DNA from 2 places in the Microtetraspora malaysiensis genome. Region 2 is predicted to be linked to the other one. Evidence: predicted binding sites of a transcription regulator. Region 2 holds the regulator's gene; the other holds the start of a gene.
What was found. The regulator HspR, encoded in region 2, represses chaperone genes until heat shock. The targets are predictions, from matches to a motif close to ANTTGAGTCNNNNNGACTCAANT.

Region 1 (9,378 bases), 2.6 Mb from region 2:
GTCGCGGAGTCGCGCACGTAGATCCCGCCGGGGCGGACGGTGCCCGGGGTCTTGTCGACATGGTGGCCGATCATCATGAAGTTGAGCGCGTTGAGCAGGCCGACGTCGTACCGGAAGGACTGCGTCTTCGCCAGCAGGGAGATGTAGGTCAGCGCCTGCTGATACCCGGCGATCTCCCGGGCCACCGCCGCGGAGGTCTCCAGCGGCTCCTCGCCGACCATGATGGACTCGATGTCCTCGACGCTCGCGCGATAGCCCTCGATGGAGTTGGACCCCTGGATGGCGCGCGCCTGGAGTTGGCGGCGCAGCTGGCCGTCCCAGCGATGGGTCTCGGCCAGGCGGTACCTCAGGTCCCGCCGCATCTCCTCGACCTCGCCGAGGATCTTCTCGTCGACCGGTTCGAGGTCCGGCGTTCCGTACAGCATGCAGCCCATAACAACATGGGCGAATCATTCGGTCAAGCGACCGAATGATTCGCCCATGAATGTCGGCTTTGTGCGCGGCGATCAGAAGGCCGGGATCACGGCGCCCTTGTACTTGTCCTCGATGAACTGCTTCACCTCGGGGCTGGTCAGCAGCTTCGAGAGCGTGACGATCCGGGGGTCGCTCTCGTGCCCCTCGGCCACGACCAGGATGTTGGCGTACGGGTTGCCCTCGGCCTTCTCCAGGACCAGCGCGTCGCTGCTCGGGTTCAGGCTCGCCTCCAGGGCGTAGTTGCCGTTGATGACGGCGGCGTCCACGTCCTCCAGGGAGCGCGGGATCTGGGCGGCCTCAAGCGGCTGGAACTTGATCTGCTTGGGGTTGCCGGTGACGTCGCGCTCGGTCGCGGCGGTGCCGACGCCGTCCTTGAGGGTGATCACGCCGTTGTCGGCGAGCAGCTTGAGCGCGCGGCCGAGGTTGGTCGCGTCGTTCGGCACGGCCACGGTCGCGCCCTGCCCGATCGAGGCCACGTCCTTGATCTTCTTGGAGTAGAGGCCGAGCGGCTCCAGGTGGACCGACGCGACGGAGGTCAGCTTGGTGCCCTTGGAGGCGTTGAAGTCGTCGAGGTACGGCTTGTGCTGGAAGTAGTTCGCCCCGAGCTGGCCGTCCTGGAGCTGGAGGTTCGGCTGGACGTAGTCGCTGAACTCCACGATCTCCAGCTTGAGCCCGGCGGCGGGGGCCAGCTTGTCCGCGACGAACTTCATGATCTCCGCGTGCGGCACCGGGGTCACGCCGACCTTGAGCGGCTCACTCGCGGCGGCGGCGCCCGACGCGGTCGCGTCGGACGAGGACGGGGAGGACGACGAGCCGCAGGCCGCCAGGCCGAGCGACAGCCCGACGGCGAGCACGAGCCCGAACAACTTGCGCATGGTGTGACCACTCCTTGGTGGGTCGGTGGGTGCGGAAATCCGCCCGGCGTCTCCCGGGCCGCCCGATGCCGGGCCTCCCGGGAACGACGGGAACGGTGAAATCAGGTCGAAGGGGGATCAGGTCGAAGGGGGATCAGGTCGAAAGGGGGAGGCGCGCGGGGTCAGCGGCGGGTCAGCCTGCGGCTGACGGCGTCGCCGAGGCTCTGGACGGCCTGCACGATGACCACCAGCACCACGACCGTGACGATCATGAGGCCGGTCTCGAAGCGCTGGTATCCGTACCGGATCGCGAGGTCACCCAGCCCGCCGCCGCCGATCACGCCCGCCATCGCCGAGTACGAGACCAGCGTGACGATCGTGACGGTCAGCGCGGCGACCAGGCCGGGCAGCGCCTCGGGCAGCAGGACCTTCGCCACGATCGTGCCCCGGCTCGCGCCCATGGCCTGCGCGGCCTGGACGACGTCCCGGCCGACCCCGCGCAGGGCGGTCTCCACCAGCCGCGCGAAGAACGGCGCGGCGCCGATCGTGAGCGGCACCGCCGCCGCGCCGGCCCCGATGGTGGTACCGATGATCAGCCTGGTGACGGGCATGACCGCGATCATCAGCACGATGAACGGCAGCGAGCGGCCGACGTTGACCACCGCCCCGAGGACCCGGTTGGCGACGGGGGCGGGAAACAGCCCGCCCCTGCCGGTCCCGACCAGGGCGACGCCGAGGGGCAGCCCGAACAGGACGGTGAACAGCGTGGACCAGGCGACTATCTGCGCGGTCTGCCCGGTGGCCTGCCACAGCAGGGGGCTCATGTCCGACCAGGTCATCAGGCCGCCACCTCCACCAGCAGGCCGCGGTCGCGCAGATAACCGAGCGCCGCCTCCGACTCCCCGCCCGTCAGGCGGACACGGAGCCGCCCGGCCGAGACACCGGCGACGTCCTCGAGGGCGCCGCCGAGGATGTTCACGTCCACGTCGAACTTCCGTACGACCTGGGAGACGACCGCCTCGTCGGCGCGGCCGGAGTACACCCCGGTGAAGGTGATCGTCACACTGCCGGGTTCGGCGGGCGGCAGCGGGAAGAGCTCCTCGGTGAGCCGGGACCCCGGCCGGGCCAGCAGGTCGGCGATCCGTCCCGCCTCCTCGATCCGGCCCGCGCTCATGATGGCGGCCGAGTCGCAGACGGCCCTGATGACGTCCATCTCGTGCGTGATCAGCAGGATGGTCAGCCCGAAGTCGCGGTTGAGCCGCTTGAGCAGGGCGAGGATCGACTGCGTGGTGCCGGGGTCGAGCGCCGAGGTGGCCTCGTCCGACAGAAGCACCGACGGACGGCCCGCGAGGGCGCGCGCGATGCCGACGCGCTGCTTCTGGCCGCCGGAGAGCTGCGCGGGGTACGCGCCCGCCTTCCCGGCCAGCCCGACCAGGTCGAGCAGCTCCTCCACGCGCCGCGCCCGCTCGCCTCGCGGCACGCCCATGATCTCCAACGGGAAGGCGACGTTCCCCGCGACGGTGCGCGAGGACAGCAGCGCGAAGTGCTGGTGGATCATGCCGATGCCCTGCCGGGCCTGGCGCAACTCCCGATCGCCGAGCGCGGTCAGCTCCCGCCCGCCGACGGTGACGGATCCCCCGGTCGGGCGTTCCAGCAGGTTGACGCAGCGCAGGAGGGTGCTCTTGCCGGCTCCGCTCCGTCCTAGCACGCCGAAGATCTCACCCTCGCGGACGTGGAGATCCACGCCGTCGACGGCCACGACGGAGCCGTAGGCCTTGCGCAGGCCGGACACTTTGATCACAAGACTTCCCTTGGAACGACGACTTCGGCGGCGGAGTACGGGCACGGCCGGCGGGTCCCGGGCGGGAAGGGCAGGTGGCTGAAACGGCGCAGGACCAGGAAGTCCGTAGGGGAGGTCATGAACGGGCCTTCGGAGCGAGTGTCGATCAATGGAATGGGGCTCAGGCCGGACGACAGCCGCACATCATCACGCCCCGCGTCCGCAGGGGCATGGCAGCGTCGCACATCACGTTCACGGTCACACCAACAGATGGCCTGGTGGGAGATATTCCGATAATTCCCGACAATTAATGTGGCTTACCTCACACTCGCCCGGAACGCGTACGGCCCGCGCCTCGGAAAGAGGCACGGGCCGTACGCGACGGACGGTCCTGTGGGCGGTCGCGGGCAGGACCGGGGACCGAGCAGGGCCGCCGGAAAGGACGGCGGTCAGGCGGCGGCCTTCTGCGCCACCGTGGCGGGCGTCAGCGCCAGGTCGAGCACCTCGCGCACGTCGCTGACCGCGTGGACGGTGAGGTCCGCCAGGACGTCGGCGGGGACGTCGTCCAGGTCGGGCTCGTTGCGCGCGGGGATGAGCACCGTGGTGATCCCCGCCCGGTGGGCGGCGAGCAGCTTCTGCTTCACCCCGCCGATCGGCAGTACCCGGCCGGTGAGGGAGACCTCGCCGGTCATCGCGACGTCGCCGCGCACCGGACGGCCGGACAGGAGCGAGGCCAGCGCGGTCGTCATCGTGACGCCCGCGGAAGGCCCGTCCTTGGGCACCGCGCCCGCCGGGACGTGGACGTGCACCGACCGCTCCTTCAACGACCCGACCGGCAGCTCCAGCTCGACGCCGCGCGAGCGCAGGTAGGAGAGCGCGATCTGGGCCGACTCCTTCATCACGTCGCCGAGCTGGCCGGTCAGCGTCACGCCGGTCGATCCGGTCTCGGGGTCGGCCAGGGACGCCTCGACGTACAGGACGTCGCCGCCCGCGCCGGTGACCGCCAGGCCGGTCGCCACGCCGGGCACCGCCGTACGCTGGCGGGACTCGGGCAGGGTCGACTCGGGGACGTGCCGCGGGCGCCCCAGGTAGGGCACGAGGTCGTCGGCGGACGCCTCCACCGGGAGCTCGGCCTCGCCGAGCGCCACCCTCGCCGTGATCTTGCGCAGGACGCGGGCGATCGACCGTTCGAGCGAGCGCACGCCGGCCTCCCGTGTGTACTCACCGGCGAGCCTGCGCAGCGCGTCGTCGTGGATCGTCACGTCGTCCGGCGTCAGGCCGGCCTTCTCGAGCTGGCGGGGCAGCAGGTGGTCGCGGGCGATGGCGACCTTCTCGTCCTCGGTGTAGCCGTCGAGCGTGACGATCTCCATGCGGTCCAGCAGCGGGCCGGGGATCTGCTCCAGCACGTTGGCCGTCGCGAGGAAGAGCACGTCGCTGAGGTCCAGCTCGACCTCGAGGTAGTGGTCGCGGAACGTGTGGTTCTGCGCCGGGTCGAGCACCTCCAGCAGCGCCGCGGTCGGGTCGCCCCGGTAGTCGGCGCCGACCTTGTCGATCTCGTCGAGCAGCACGACCGGGTTCATCGAACCGGCCTCGCGGATCGCGCGGACGATCCGGCCCGGCATCGCGCCGACGTAGGTGCGCCGGTGACCGCGGATCTCCGCCTCGTCGCGGACGCCCCCGAGCGCGACGCGGACGAACTTCCGGCCCATCGCCCGCGCGACCGACTCGCCGAGCGAGGTCTTGCCGACTCCGGGCGGCCCGGCCAGCGCGAGCACCGCGCCGCTGCGGCGGCCGCCGACCACGCCGAGGCCCTGGTCGGCCCGGCGCTTGCGCACCGCGAGGTACTCGACGATGCGGTCCTTCACGTCGTCGAGGCCGGTGTGGTCGGCGTCGAGCACCGCCCGCGCGCCCGCGATGTCGTACTCGTCGGTGGTGTGCGTGCTCCAGGGGATGTCGAGGACGGTGTCCAGCCAGGTGCGGATCCAGCCGGTCTCGGGCGACTGCTCGGAGGTCCGTTCGAGCTTGGCGACCTCCTTCAGCGCGGCCTCGCGGACCTTCTCCGGCAGCTCCGCCGCCTCGATCCTGGCGCGGTAGTCCTCCTCCTCGTCGGAGGGGTCGCCGTTGAGCTCGGCCAGCTCCTTGCGCACGGCCGCGAGCTGCTGGCGGAGCAGGAACTCACGCTGCTGCTTCTCCATGCCCTCCTGGACGTCCTTGCGGATGGTCTCCGCGACGTCCATCTCGGCGAGATGGTCGCGGGCCCAGCCGACGAGCTGCTCCAGGCGCTCGGCGGGGTCGGAGGTGTCCAGGAGGAGCAGCTTCTGCGGGGTGGTCAGCCAGGGCGCGTAGCCGGCGCTGTCGGCGAGCTCGGACGGGTCCTCGATCTGGTTGACCGCGTCCACGACCTGCCAGGCGCCGCGCTTCTGCAGGATCGTCGTGGTGAGCGCCTTGTACTCCTTGGCCAGCTCGTCGGCCCGCGAGCCGACCGGGACCGGCTCGAGCACGGTGGCTTCGACCCAGAGCGCCGCGCCGGGGCCGGTGGTGCCGGTGCCCACGCGCATCCGGCTCACGCCGCGCACGACGGCGGCGGGTTCGCCGCCCGGCAGCCGGCCGACCTGCTCGACCACCGCACTGACCCCGACGGCGCCGTACCGGCCGTCCACCCGCGGCACCAGGAGCACCTTGCTCTCGCCGGTCCCGGCGCGAGCGGCGTCGATGGCCGCGCGGACCTCGGCGTCCGACAGGTCGAGGGGGACCACCATGCCGGGCAGGACGACCTCGTCGTCCAGGGGAAGGACGGGAAGGATCTGTGTCATCTGGACGCTCCCGAAGGTTGAGTTATGCCGACTCAACTAACGCGAGTCCGGCCGTGTTCCCTTGATTGCGCGAGTTCGCTGTGAGCGATCGTAATTCTGTAATTCGCCTGCGTTTTTGCGTCTTTCGTGGCGTTACGTACGGCTTGTCTCGTGCCCCGGTCACCCGAATCCCCCGGACAGGGCCGGTCGGCGGGCGTTCCGGGCGCCGCCGGGCGCGGCATCGAGATCGGTGGGAGCCGCACCGCCCGCGGGCCTCGCCGCCGAGCGTGGACGAGGGGAACCGGGCAGTGTGCGAAATGTCAGTGCTCTCCCCTATCTTCGCGATCAGCTGACCGAAAGGAGCCGTCGTGTACCGGCAGGGAGACATCCTGATCGTTCCTGTGGCCGAGGAATCCGTGCCCGCGCGGGCCCGGGCGTTGCCGCCGCAGCCGCGTGATTCGCGTGGTCGTCTCGTTCTCGCCCTCGGCGAGGCGACGGGGCACGCTCACGCGATCCCGGGCCCCGGCACCCTGCTGCTCGATCCCAGCCCGCAGAACCCCGGATTTCTGCATCTGCCCTCCGGCGGACGGCTCGTTCACGAGGAACACGACGCGATCTCCCTGCCGAAGGGGTGGTACCAGGTGATCAGGCAGCGGGAGTACGTCCCCGGCGCGTTCCGGGTGGTGGCCGACTGATGACGACCGATCTCAACGTCGATTTCACCGTCGCCTGGCGTGAGGCGGCGCTCGCCACCGGGCCCGCGGACCGTACTGTCGCGGAGGCCGGTGTGCGTCGCGCCTACCGCGATGCCGGGCTGCCCGAGCCGGAGCACGTTCTCTGGTTCGAGTCCCCGGCGGCCGGGGCGGTGGCCGCGGCCGCGCTGTCCGGCGGTCCCAAGGCCCGGGCGACCCTGGCCGCCGCCGGCCTCGGCGAGATCGCCGACCAGGTGCTCGCCCGCGTCGGCGCGGCTCCCGCCGGACGCAACGTCCGCGACGCCGTACGCACCGGGCCGTGGGAACGCGCCCGTCGCGCCCTGCACGAGGTGCTCGGGCCGGCGGGCTGGTCGAGCGCGTGGGCGGCGAGCGGCGGCGAGCTGTGGCCGCAGGTGAACCGCCTGGTGGTCGAGATCCGGCAGGCCATCGCCGGAGATCGCGACACGGACGGCAACCCGTTCGCGGAGATCGCGGCGGCCGGGGCACCGGCGGGCGGCGAGACGGCGGCCCGGACCGCCGGGACCGCGACGAGCGGCGGCGAGGCGGCGGCCGGGAGTGAGCCGGTCCGGCTGGACCGCGCCGCGGGCGAACTGCTGCGCGGGGCGACGCTCGACGCCGTCCTCGGCCAGCATGACGCCGCGTGGCTGTGCGCCTTCGCCCCCGACCCGGGCGTGCTCCGCGAGATCCTCTCCGGAGTGGCGGAGACGGAGCGGTCCGCGCTCGGCGGGCTCTACGACGTGGCGCGGTCGGCCGGCTGGTGGTGGCCCTTCGAGCGGGTCGCGCTGCTGTGCGAGCGGCCGCTGGAGCTGCACCTCGACGACCTCGGCCGGCTGCACCGGGCGGAGGGCCCCGCGATGCTCTTCGCGGACGGCTTCGCCCTGAACGCCTGGCACGGGATGCCGGTCCCCGCCGGATTCGGCGCGACGATGGCCGCGCTCGACCCCGCCCTGATCCGCGGCGAGAACAACGCCGAGCTGCGCCGGGTCATGCTGGAGCACTACGGCTACGACCGCTACCTCACCGGCTCGGGCGCGTCTCCCGTCCACGCGGACGAGACCGGCGTGCTCTGGCGGATCTCCCTGCCGGATGACGAGGACGTGACCATGGTCGAGGTCGTCAACTCCACCCCCGAGCCGGACGGCACCCGCCGCACCTACTTCCTGCGCGTGCCCCCGTGGATCGTGCGGGCGCGACAGGGCGTGGCCTGGACGTTCGGCGTCACGGAGGAGGAGTACCAGCCCGAGCGCGAGACCTGATCCCCGCTCCGGCCACGTGTGCGCCTCGCCCCCCGGGGGCGCACGCGTCCGCCCTGCCGATCAGGGCAGGGCGGGCCATCCGGCGGGGATCCGTTCGAGGACCCCGTCGGCGAACACGTCGTACAGGCCGAGCGGCTCCAGATGGACGTAACCGATGTGGCAGTCACAGGTGGTGGCGGGACACGGCCGGGGCCCCAGCGCCCGATCGAACGACCCGTCGTAGAGGTTGCCGATCACCTCGGGGATGAAATGGCAGCGCCGGACCGTGCCGTCCCCGCTCACCGAGACCACGCTCTCTCCGGTACGGCAGGCGAGCCCGGCGCTCGGGTGGGCGAACCTGCTGTATCCGAAGAGCGGGTCGATCGCGGCCCACTGCGCCGCCTCGTCGTCCGTGTAGCGGCGGCCCTCCTCGGCGTTCACCCACAGGTAGGTGCCGGCGGGCAGGTCGGCGCGCAGCCGGCGAGCGGCGGCCAGGTGATCCGGATGGCCGACGATGCCCACACTGTGCCGTACGCCGAGCCGGGACAGCTCCCGGGACTTGGCGAGGAACCGGTCGTGGGCGACCTGGCTGGGGTGGTAGGTGACCCACAGCGCGAGCCGGGTGAGATCCGCGTCGGCGAGCCAGCCGGTGCGGCAGCTCAGGTTGGTCTGCACGGCCACCCTGCGCACGTGCGGAAGGCGGCTCAACTCCACCATGGCCGCCCGGTACCAGGAGCGGACCAGGGCCTCGCCCCACGGCGTGAAGAGCACCGAGACCGGGTGGTCGCGCCCGGCCACCCAGGCGGTGAAGCGCTCCAGCGCCGCCCGGTCCGCGCGCAGGCGCTCCGGGTCGTCCCTCCGCTTGGCGAAGGGGCAGTACGCGCAGTCGTAGTCGCAGCTCGCGAGCGGCCCCCGGTAGAGGATCGACAGATGCCCGTCCCCGGCGTCCCGCCGCCCCCGACTCTCCGCCGGGCGGGCGGCCGGGCGGGCGGCCGGGCGGGCGGCCGGGCGGAGAGTCTCACGGTGGGATTCGCAGCGGGCCGGGGCCGGGGAGACGATGGGGAGCGTCCTGTCGTTCATCGCTCCTCGTAGCCGTCCATCAGCGTCCCGACCCGGCGGGAGAACAGCGCCGGGCCAACCGCGTCCGAGTGGGCCAGCCCCTCGGCGGTGAGCCGCACCGCCTGGTCGCCGACCTCCAGCCACCCGCGTCCCGTGAACCGCGACAGTTCGGCGCCGAAGTCCGCCAGCACGTCGGTCCCGAAGCGGTTCCCGTAGTCGGCCCGGGACAGCCCCTCCGCCTGGAGCAGCGACTGGATCAGATGCCGGCGGCGGCGCTCCTCGTCGTCGAGCCGGAAGCCGACGTTCGCCACCGCGAACTCCTCGCGCGGCAGGCGGACGTACTCGTCGATGATCGCCCGGACGTGGCGGGCGCCCACCGCGTACTCGTACGAATAGTGCAGGTCGCGGGTGTAGGAGCGGGCGCCGCAGCCGAGGCCGACCATGCCGTCGGTCTGGCAGCAGTACTCGGTG
Region 2 (9,378 bases):
TTGGCGGGCCGTGTCTCCGGGGCCTTCGGCGCGTTCTGCGCCTTCGTCAGCAGGGCCGCCGGCTTGGCCTTCGTCCGCGCGGCCCGCTTCGCCGCCTTGCCCGGCTTCTGGTGGGCCGGCTGCGTGGCGCCCGGGACCGGCTGAGCGGCGGGCTGCGTGGCGCCCGGGACCGGCTGAGCGGCGGGCTGTGTGGCCGGCTGTGTGGCCGGCCGGGCGGACTCACCGGCGGCGGCGTCGGGCCGCGTGGGGATCGCGGGCAGCGCCGGAACGTCCGGCAGCTCCGGGATCCGCACCGGTATAGCGAGCGGGCTCGGCAGGCCGGACGTCACGGCGGAGACCGACGGGAAGCCGGGCAGGCCGGGGAAGCCCTGGCCCGCGGCCGCGCCGCCCGCGTCGGCGATGCTCAGCACCCCGGCCGCGGAGGAGAGGCCGGGCAGTCCGGCCGCGCGGGCGACTCTGTCGATCGTGATGAGGTGCGCGGCCCGGGCCGGGCCGTTCGCGGTGACGGCCTCGCAGGCGGCGCGCGTCGCACCCGCTGTCGTGCCCGTGCACGGCTCCGCCGCCGCGACCGCCTGACCGCCGGCGAACCAGCTCACGCCGGCGGTCACGGTGGCGAGCGCGGCATGGCGCGCTCGGACGCTTCGCGATGTTCCTGACATCGAGTCCCCCTGATTACGTTGCGTGTCGCTACGAACACCGAACGTACCGGCGGGGGCATTCCTAGGGGCGCGCTTGCCGCAATGGTGAGGGATTCCTTACCGAACGGCCCGAACGGCGAGCGTGTCGCCGGCCTCGTCGAGCTCCACGACCACGTCGTCGCCGTCGCGGATCTCCCCGGAGAGCAACGATTTGGCCAGCGTGTCGCCGATCGCCGACTGGATCAGCCGCCGGAGCGGGCGTGCGCCGTACACGGGGTCGTAGCCGGTCATCGCCAGCCACTCGCGGGCACCCGGTGTGACGCTCAGCGTGAGCCGGCGGTCGGCGAGCCGCGCCGCCAGACGCGACACCTGCAGGTCGGCGATCTGCGACAGCTCCTCGGTGCCGAGCGCGTCGAACACGATGACGTCGTCGAGCCGGTTGAGGAACTCGGGCTTGAAGGCGCCCCTGACCGCGGTCATCACGGCCTCGCGCTTGGCGCCGTTCTCCATCTTGGGGTCGACGAGGAACTGCGACCCGATGTTGGACGTGAGGATCAGGATGGTGTTCCGGAAGTCCACCGTACGGCCCTGGCCGTCGGTGAGCCGGCCGTCGTCCAGCACCTGCAGCAGCACGTCGAAGACCTCGGGGTGCGCCTTCTCGACCTCGTCGAGCAGCACCACCGTGTACGGCCGGCGGCGGACGGCCTCGGTGAGCTGGCCGCCCTCCTCGTATCCCACGTATCCCGGAGGGGCGCCGACGAGCCGCGCCACGCTGTGCTTCTCGCCGTACTCGCTCATGTCGATGCGGGTCATCGCCCGCTCGTCGTCGAACAGGAACTCGGCCAGCGCCTTGGCCAACTCGGTCTTGCCGACGCCGGTCGGGCCGAGGAAGAGGAAGGAGCCGGTCGGGCGGTCCGGGTCGGCGATGCCCGCCCGGGCCCGCCGTACCGCGTCGGACACGGCCTGCACGGCCGCGCGCTGGCCGATCAGACGCCCGCCGAGCTCGTCCTCCATCCGCAGCAGCTTGGCGGTCTCCCCTTCGAGAAGCCGGCCGGCCGGGATGCCGGTCCAGGACGAGATGACGTCGGCGATGTCGTCCGGGCCGACCTCCTCCTTCACCATCGGCGGCTCGTCGGCCTCCTCGGCCTCCTCCGCGGCCCTGGTCGCCTCGGCCAGCTCCTTCTCCAGCCGGGGGACCTCGCCGTACATCAGGCGGGACGCCTCTTCGAACTTGCCGTCGCGCTGGGCCCGCTCGGCCGCGCCGCGCGCCTCGTCGAGCTGCTTCTTCAGCTCGCCGACCTTGTTCAGCCCGGCCTTCTCGCGCTCCCAGCGGCCGACGAGGCCGTTGAGCTCCTCCTGGCGGTTCGCCAGCTCCTCGCGGAGCTTCTCCAGTCGCTGGCGGCTTCCCTCGTCGGTCTCCTTGACGAGGGCGAGCTCCTCCATCTTGAGCCGGTCCACGATGCGCTGGAGCTCGTCGATCTCCACCGGCCGGGAGTCGATCTCCATGCGCAGCCGCGACATGGACTCGTCGACCAGGTCGATGGCCTTGTCCGGGAGGAACCGCGCGGTGATGTAGCGGTCGGAGAGCGTCGCCGCGGCCACCAGCGCGCTGTCGGAGATCTGCACCTGGTGGTGGGCCTCGTAGCGGCCCTTCAGACCGCGCAGAATCGCGATCGTGTCCTCGACGGTCGGCTCGCCCACGTAGACCTGCTGGAATCGGCGCTCCAGCGCGGGGTCCTTCTCGATGCGCTCGCGGTACTCGTCGAGCGTTGTCGCGCCGATCATGCGGAGTTCGCCGCGCGCCAGCATGGGCTTGAGCATGTTGCCGGCGTCCATCGCGCCCTCGGCCGCGCCCGCGCCCACCATGGTGTGCAGCTCGTCGATGAAGGTGACGATCTGGCCGTTGCTCTCCTTGATCTCGTTGAGCACGGCCTTGAGGCGCTCCTCGAACTCGCCGCGGTACTTCGCGCCGGCGACCATCGAGCCGAGGTCCAGCGCGACGAGCCGCTTGTTCCTGAGGCTCTCCGGCACGTCACCGGCGATCATCCGCTGCGCCAGGCCCTCGACCACGGCGGTCTTGCCGACGCCGGGCTCGCCGATCAGCACCGGGTTGTTCTTGGTCCGGCGGGAGAGCACCTGGATGACCCGGCGGATCTCCGTGTCCCGGCCGATGACCGGGTCGAGCTTGCCCGCCCTGGCCCGCTCGGTGAGATCGACGCCGAACTTCTCCAGGGCGCGGTAGGTGTCCTCGGGGGTCTCGCTGGTGACCCGGGCGTGCCCGCGCACCTTCTCGAACGCGTCGAGCAGCGCGCTCGGCGTCGCGCCCTGCGCCTTGAGCAGGTCGGCGACCTGGCCGCCGTCGGCCGCGAGGCTCACCAGCAGGTGCTCGGTCGAGACGTACTCGTCCTCAAGCTGCTTGGCACGCTGGGCGGCGGTGTTCAGCACGGTGAGGAGTTGCCGCGAGCTCGACGGGGCGCTCACCGTGGCGCCCTGCGCCTTGGGCAGCGCGGCGAGCAGCTCCTCGGACTTGGTCCGGAGCTGCTTCCAGTCCGCGCCCACCGCCTCCAGGAGGGGAACGGCGGTGCCGCCCGTCTGGGCGAGCAGCGTGGTGAGGAGGTGCACGGGGGCCACCTCGGGGTTGCCCTCCGCGGCCGCCCGCCGGACCGCCCCTGCCAGGGCCTCCTGGCTCTTCTGCGTCAGCTTGTAGTCCATGGTGGTTCGTGGCCTCGCTTCGCTCAGCGGGCACGCGAGACCGGCGCGGCGGCTGTTCCTCGACGCCGGGCGGTCAAGGGGCGCTGCGCTCCCCGAACCGCTCGGCGCGATCACCGCCGCGCGTCACGCGGGCCCGTGAATTCCCGGATCAGGCTGGTGGAAGTTCGTATCTGACCAGCGCGCGGATCATGGTCAGCTCGCTGCGGAGCCGTACCACCTCGTCGCGCAGGCGCAGGGTCTCGGTTTCGAGTTCGAGGATGCGTTTGATCCCCGCGAGGTTGATGCCGTCCTCCTGGGAGAGCCGTTGCACCTCGCGCAGCAGCACGATGTCTCGCGTCGAGTAGAGCCGCCCGCGACCGGCCGTGCGTCCCGGGCTGACCAGGCCGAGCCGGTCGTACTGTCGGAGTGTCTGCGGATGGAGACCGGAGAGCTGGGCGGCAACCGAGATGACGTAGACCGGTGTGTCGTCGGACAGATCGAAGAAGTTGGCATCCATACGCTCACTCGCTTCTGGCCTGCTTGATCAGCTCTTCTCTCAGGTCGATGCCCTCGGTGGCGTCGCGGAACTCCTCCAAAGCTGCCCGCGCCTTGTCATCGAGGTGCGGCGGCACCGTCACCTGCACAGTGACGAGCAGGTCGCCCTTGGTGCCGTCCTTGCGGGGTGCTCCCCGGCCGCGCACGCGGAACGTGCGCCCGTTGGGCGTGCCCTCCGGGATGCGCAGGGTGACCGGCATGCCCTTCAGCGTGGGCACCTTGATCTCGGCGCCGAGCGCCGCCTCGGGGAACGTGACCGGCACGATCACGGTGAGGTTCTCCCCCGTACGGCCGAACACCGGGTGCGGCTTGACGTGGACCTGGACGTAGAGGTCGCCGGCGGGACCGCCGTTCTCGCCGGGCGCGCCCTTGGCCTTGAGCCGGATGCGCTGGCCGTCGGCGACCCCCGCCGGGATGCGGGCCTGGATCGTGCGGGTGCTCTTGCCCCGGCCGCTGCCCTCGCAGACCGGGCACGGGTCGTCCACGATGAGACCCCGGCCGCGGCAGTCGCGGCACGGCTCGGAGAAGGCGAAGTTCCCCAGGTTGCGGCTGGCCGCGCCGGTGCCCTCGCAGGTCGGGCAGACGCGCGGCGTGGTGCCGGCCTTGGCGCCAGTGCCGCTGCACGCCCCGCAGGCGGACGAGCTGGTCAGCCGCAGCGAGACCGTGGTGCCTTCGACGGCCTCGCCGAACGACATCGTGACCTCGGACTCGATGTCCTGTCCGCGGCGCGGCCGGGTGGCGCCGGTCGCCGTGGAGCGACCGCCCCGGTTGAACAGGCCGCCGAACAGGTCGCCGATGCGGTCCCCCGCATTGCCGCTCTGCCCGGTGCCGGAGAACAGGTCGCCGAAGTCGAAGTTGAAGCCGCCGCCCCGCGACGCGCCCGTGCCGGCGTATCCGCCGAGCCCGGACCCGAAGAGGGTGCGCGCCTCGTCGTACTCCTTACGGCGCTTGACGTCGGAGAGCACGTCGTAGGCCTCGGAGACCTCCTTGAACTTCTCCTCGGTCTCGGTGTTGCCCTTGTTGGCGTCCGGGTGGTACTGCCTGGCCAGCTTCCGGTACGCCGTCTTGATCTCGGCGGCGGTGGCGGACTTGGGCACACCAAGGACGGCGTAATAGTCCTTCTCCAGGTAGTCCTTGGTGCTCATCTATCGCTTTCCTCCGCGCAAGGGGGTGTGTCTCGGTTTCTCTCCCGATCCTGCCGGATCGGGAGAGAAACCATGGGTTTCAGTTTTGGTTGGATTCACCGGAATCCGCGGAGTCGCCAGAGTCGGCGGCGCCCGCCGCTTCGGCCGCGGCGGTCTCGTCCGGCTCCGCGACGGCGACCCGGGCCGGGCGCAGGATCTGCTCGCCCATGCGATAGCCGGGCTGCAGGATCTCCACGCATGTCGGCTCGGAGACGTCGGCGGAGTAGCTGTGCAGGAGCGCCTCGTGCACGTTCGGGTCGAACGGGTCGCCCTTCGCGCCGTACCGCACCAGGCCGAGCTTGCCGAGGGTCGCCTCCAGCAACTCGCTCACCTTGGCGAACCCGCCGGTGAGCTCGCCGTGGTCGCGGGCCCGGCCGATGTCGTCGAGCACGGGCAGCAGCTCGGTGAGGGCACCGCCCACGGCCTGCTCTCGGACGGCGGACCGGTCCCGGTCCACCCGCCTGCGGTAATTGGCGTACTCGGCGTGCAGCCGCTGCAGGTCGGCGGTGCGCTCCGCGAGCAGGTCCGCACCGTTGTCGCCGCCCGCCGCGGCCGGCGCCTCCTCCGCCATGGGAGCTCCGTCCTGCCCCGCCCCGTCCGGGGCGGCCGCGCCGGAGGGCTCTCCGGCGCGCGCCGTCCCCGTCTCCGGGTCGATCTTGCGGTGGTCGCGGATCACCGGCTCCTGCTCGGAACCGTTCTCGCGCGCGGTCACTTGTTGCCGCCCTCCCGCTTCGGCTCGTCGTCCACGATCTCGGCCTCGACGACGTCCTCGTCGGCCTTCGCCTGGCCGTCACCGGAGGCCGCCGCGCCGTCGGCGCCGGGCGTGGCCTGGGACTGGGCGTAGATCGCCGACCCCATCTTCTGGCTGACGGTCGCGAGCTTCTCGGCTGCGGCGCGGATCGCGGCCGAGTCGGTGCCCTCAAGGGTCTTCTTCAGCTCGGCGAGCGCGTCGTTGACCTCGGTCTTGACGTCGGCCGGGACCTTGTCGTCGTTGTCGTGCAGGAACTTCTCCGTCTGGTAGACCAGGGCGTCCGCGTTGTTGCGGACCTCGGCCTCCTCACGGCGCTTCTTGTCCTCTTCGGCGTACGAGTCCGCCTCGCGCATCATGCGCTCGATGTCGTCCTTGCCGAGCGCGGAGCCGCCGGTGATCGTCATCGACTGCTCCTTGCCGGTGCCGAGGTCCTTGGCGCCGACGTTGACGATGCCGTTCGCGTCGATGTCGAAGGTGACCTCGATCTGCGGGACGCCGCGCGGGGCCGGGGCGATGCCGGTCAGCTCGAACGTGGCCAGCTTCTTGTTGTACGCCGCGATTTCGCGCTCGCCCTGGTAGACCTGGATCTGCACCGACGGCTGGTTGTCCTCGGCGGTGGTGAACACCTCCGACCGCTTGGTCGGGATCGTGGTGTTCCGCTCGATGATCTTGGTGAAGATGCCGCCCTTGGTCTCGATGCCCAGGCTCAGCGGGGTCACGTCGAGCAGTAGGACGTCCTTGACCTCGCCCTTGAGCACGCCGGCCTGGAGCGCGGCGCCGATCGCCACGACCTCGTCCGGGTTGACGCCCTTGTTCGGCTCCTGGCCGCCGGTCAGCTCCTTGACCAGGTCGGTCACGGCGGGCATGCGGGTCGAGCCGCCGACGAGCACCACGTGGGCGATGTCGGAGACCTTGATGCCGGCGTCCTTGATGACCTGGTGGAACGGGTGCTTGCAGCGCTCGAGCAGGTCGGCGGTGACCCGCTGGAACTCGGCGCGGGTCAGCTTCTCCTCGAGGTGCAGCGGACCCTCGGCCGAAGCGGTGATGTAGGGCAGGTTGATCGTCGTCTCAGTCTGGCTGGACAGCTCGATCTTGGCCTTCTCCGCGGCCTCACGCAGACGCTGGAGGGCCATCTTGTCCTTGGACAGGTCGACGCCGTGCGCGTTCTTGAAGCGGGTCACCAGCTCGTCGACGACGCGCTGGTCCCAGTCGTCGCCGCCGAGGTGGTTGTCACCGCTGGTGGCGCGGACCTCGACGAAGCCGTGGCCGTCCTCCTGGCCGACGTCGAGCAGGGACACGTCGAAGGTGCCGCCGCCGAGGTCGAAGACCAGGATGGTCTGGTCCTTCTCCTTGTCGAGGCCGTAGGCCAGGGCGGCCGAGGTCGGCTCGTTGATGATGCGCAGCACATTGAGGCCCGCGATGGTGCCGGCCTCCTTGGTGGCCTGCCGCTGGGCGTCGTTGAAGTACGCGGGGACGGTGATCACCGCGTCGGTGATCTTCTCACCCAGGTAGGCCTCGGCGTCCTGCTTGAGCTTCTGCAGGACGAAGGCGCTGATCTGCTGGGGAGTGAACTTCTTGCCGTCGATCTCGACGGACCAGTCGGTGCCCATCTCTCGCTTGACCGAGCGGATCGTCCGGTCGACGTTGGTCACGGCCTGACGCTTGGCGACCTCGCCGACCAGCACTTCGCCGTTCTTCGCGAAGGCGACCACGGACGGGGTGGTCCGAGAGCCCTGCGCGTTCGCGATGACGGTGGGCTCACCGCCCTCAAGGATCGAGACGACGGAGTTGGTCGTCCCAAGGTCGATACCTACCGCACGTGCCATGAGTTCGTCCTTGTGGTCAAAGTTGAGTCGGTACGACTCAATATTGGGTCGCCCAACAAGCTTTGTCAAACGACTTGAGCCTAGTGGACTCAACCCCATGGTGCGCGGGCGGAACGCCCGAATCCGCTCCGATCCGTCGAGGGCGTGGGCCGTGCGGTCAGCGCACCGCGCCGTCGACCACCTTGCGGTCGCCGAGCGGGGCCCTGAGCTTCACGATCGTGCTCTTCCGGACGGCGATCATCACGCACATCTGCGCGTCCTTGCCCCGGCCCTCGTAGAGGGTGACCGTGACCTTCTTCCTGGTCTCCTTGACGCGCACCCGGTCGAGCACCGTGCAGGGCTCGACGCCGGACCACCAGGTGACCCGCAGATATCTGCCGTTCCGGATCGGCTTGGCGGACGTCCATCTGACCTTGCGCGGGTCGACGGTGCCGCCCTTGGGCTTCACCGGGGCCGGGGCGTCGGCCGAGGGTGTGCCGGAGGCGGGGCCGATGGACGCGGACGCCACAGAGGTCGAGGCCGTTCCGCCGATCGCGATCAGGAGGGTCGCGGCCATCGCCGCGGTTCGTCGAATCGTACGCATGACCGTATTGACGGAGCGGTCTTCCGGCCGGTTCATCATTTGGCGCCGTCGACCACCTCGCGGCCGTCGAGCGGGGCGGCGAGCCGCACCGTGGTCGTCTTCTCCAGCGCGATGGCGATGCAGGCGGTGTCGGGGTGGCGCGGGTCGCGGCCCTCGTAGAGGGTGACCGTGACCCGCGTGGCGCTCTCCTCCACCTCGACCCGGTCGAGCACGGTGCACGGGGCGACGCCCGACCACCAGACGACCGCGAGCGACCGGCCATCCGCGGACGGCGTCACGCTGGTCCACGCGATCTTCCGGGGGTTGAGCGTGTGCCCCACGGGTGTCTGCGGCGCGGGGCTCCCGTGCCCGGGTTCTGTGCCCGCCGGCGCGCTGGTCGGCTGACCTGCGTCGTTCCCCCCGGGCGGCGGTGCGGACGGTGAAGACGATGTGGACGGCGGTTGCCCGCACGCCGCCGCCATGAGCAGGAGCGTTATCGCCAAGAACCTTCGCATATCTCATTAAACGAGGTGGCCGTCCGGTCGGTTCGAACCCCTGTTGACGGTCCCCGCGACAGAGGTCTAATTTCAACGCATGATGAATTTATCTGGACCGGCGATCGCCGTACGGGACCTACGGGTCGCACGGGGCGGGGCCGAGGTCCTGCACGGCCTCACCTTCGAGGTGCCGCGCGGGCAGGTGACCGGCCTGCTCGGGCCCAGCGGATGCGGGAAGACGACGCTGATCCGCTCGATCGTCGGCGTGCAGATCGTCACGAGCGGCGAGGTGACGGTGCTCGGCGAGCCGGCAGGCAGCCCCGCTCTCCGCCGAAAGATCGGTTACTCGACGCAGAGTGCCGCCATATATCGGGATCTGACGGTGCTGGAGAACCTGCGCTACTTCGCGGCGGTCCTCGGGGCGGGCAAGGACGACGCCGAGCGCGTGCTGGAGGAGGTCGGCCTCGCCGGCGCGGGCAGGCAGCTCGCCGGCTCGCTCTCCGGCGGCCAGCTCGGCCGGGCCAGCCTGGCCGTCGCGCTGCTCGGATCGCCCGAGCTGCTGGTGCTCGACGAGCCGACCGTCGGCCTCGACCCCGTGCTGCGCCAGGACCTCTGGCGGCTCTTCCAGAGCCTCGCGGAGCGCGGTGTGACCCTGGTCGTCTCCAGTCACGTCA

Region 1: a site for HspR is predicted at 5,937-5,959, ahead of lon (endopeptidase La). Genes of this name have one in related genera too.

The regions. Positions count from the first base shown of each region.
Region 1 covers NZ_CP191998.1:3,447,109-3,456,486, reverse strand. Annotated here, with positions in the region: gene ACQP1V_RS16345 (Fic family protein) at 1-425, opposite strand, end outside; gene ACQP1V_RS16340 (MetQ/NlpA family ABC transporter substrate-binding protein) at 507-1,349, opposite strand; gene ACQP1V_RS16335 (methionine ABC transporter permease) at 1,511-2,167, opposite strand; gene ACQP1V_RS16330 (methionine ABC transporter ATP-binding protein) at 2,167-3,129, opposite strand; gene lon (endopeptidase La) at 3,558-5,921, opposite strand; gene ACQP1V_RS16320 (hypothetical protein) at 6,269-6,595, shown strand; gene ACQP1V_RS16315 (DUF6745 domain-containing protein) at 6,595-7,869, shown strand; gene ACQP1V_RS16310 (STM4011 family radical SAM protein) at 7,930-8,928, opposite strand; gene ACQP1V_RS16305 (STM4012 family radical SAM protein) at 8,925-9,378, opposite strand, start outside.
Region 2 covers NZ_CP191998.1:834,509-843,886, forward strand. Annotated here, with positions in the region: gene ACQP1V_RS04130 (hypothetical protein) at 1-659, opposite strand, end outside; gene clpB (ATP-dependent chaperone ClpB) at 756-3,350, opposite strand; gene ACQP1V_RS04140 (heat shock protein transcriptional repressor HspR) at 3,499-3,846, opposite strand; gene dnaJ (molecular chaperone DnaJ) at 3,851-5,029, opposite strand; gene grpE (nucleotide exchange factor GrpE) at 5,109-5,780, opposite strand; gene dnaK (molecular chaperone DnaK) at 5,777-7,645, opposite strand; gene ACQP1V_RS04160 (hypothetical protein) at 7,803-8,228, opposite strand; gene ACQP1V_RS04165 (hypothetical protein) at 8,264-8,548, opposite strand; gene ACQP1V_RS04170 (ABC transporter ATP-binding protein) at 8,802-9,378, shown strand, end outside.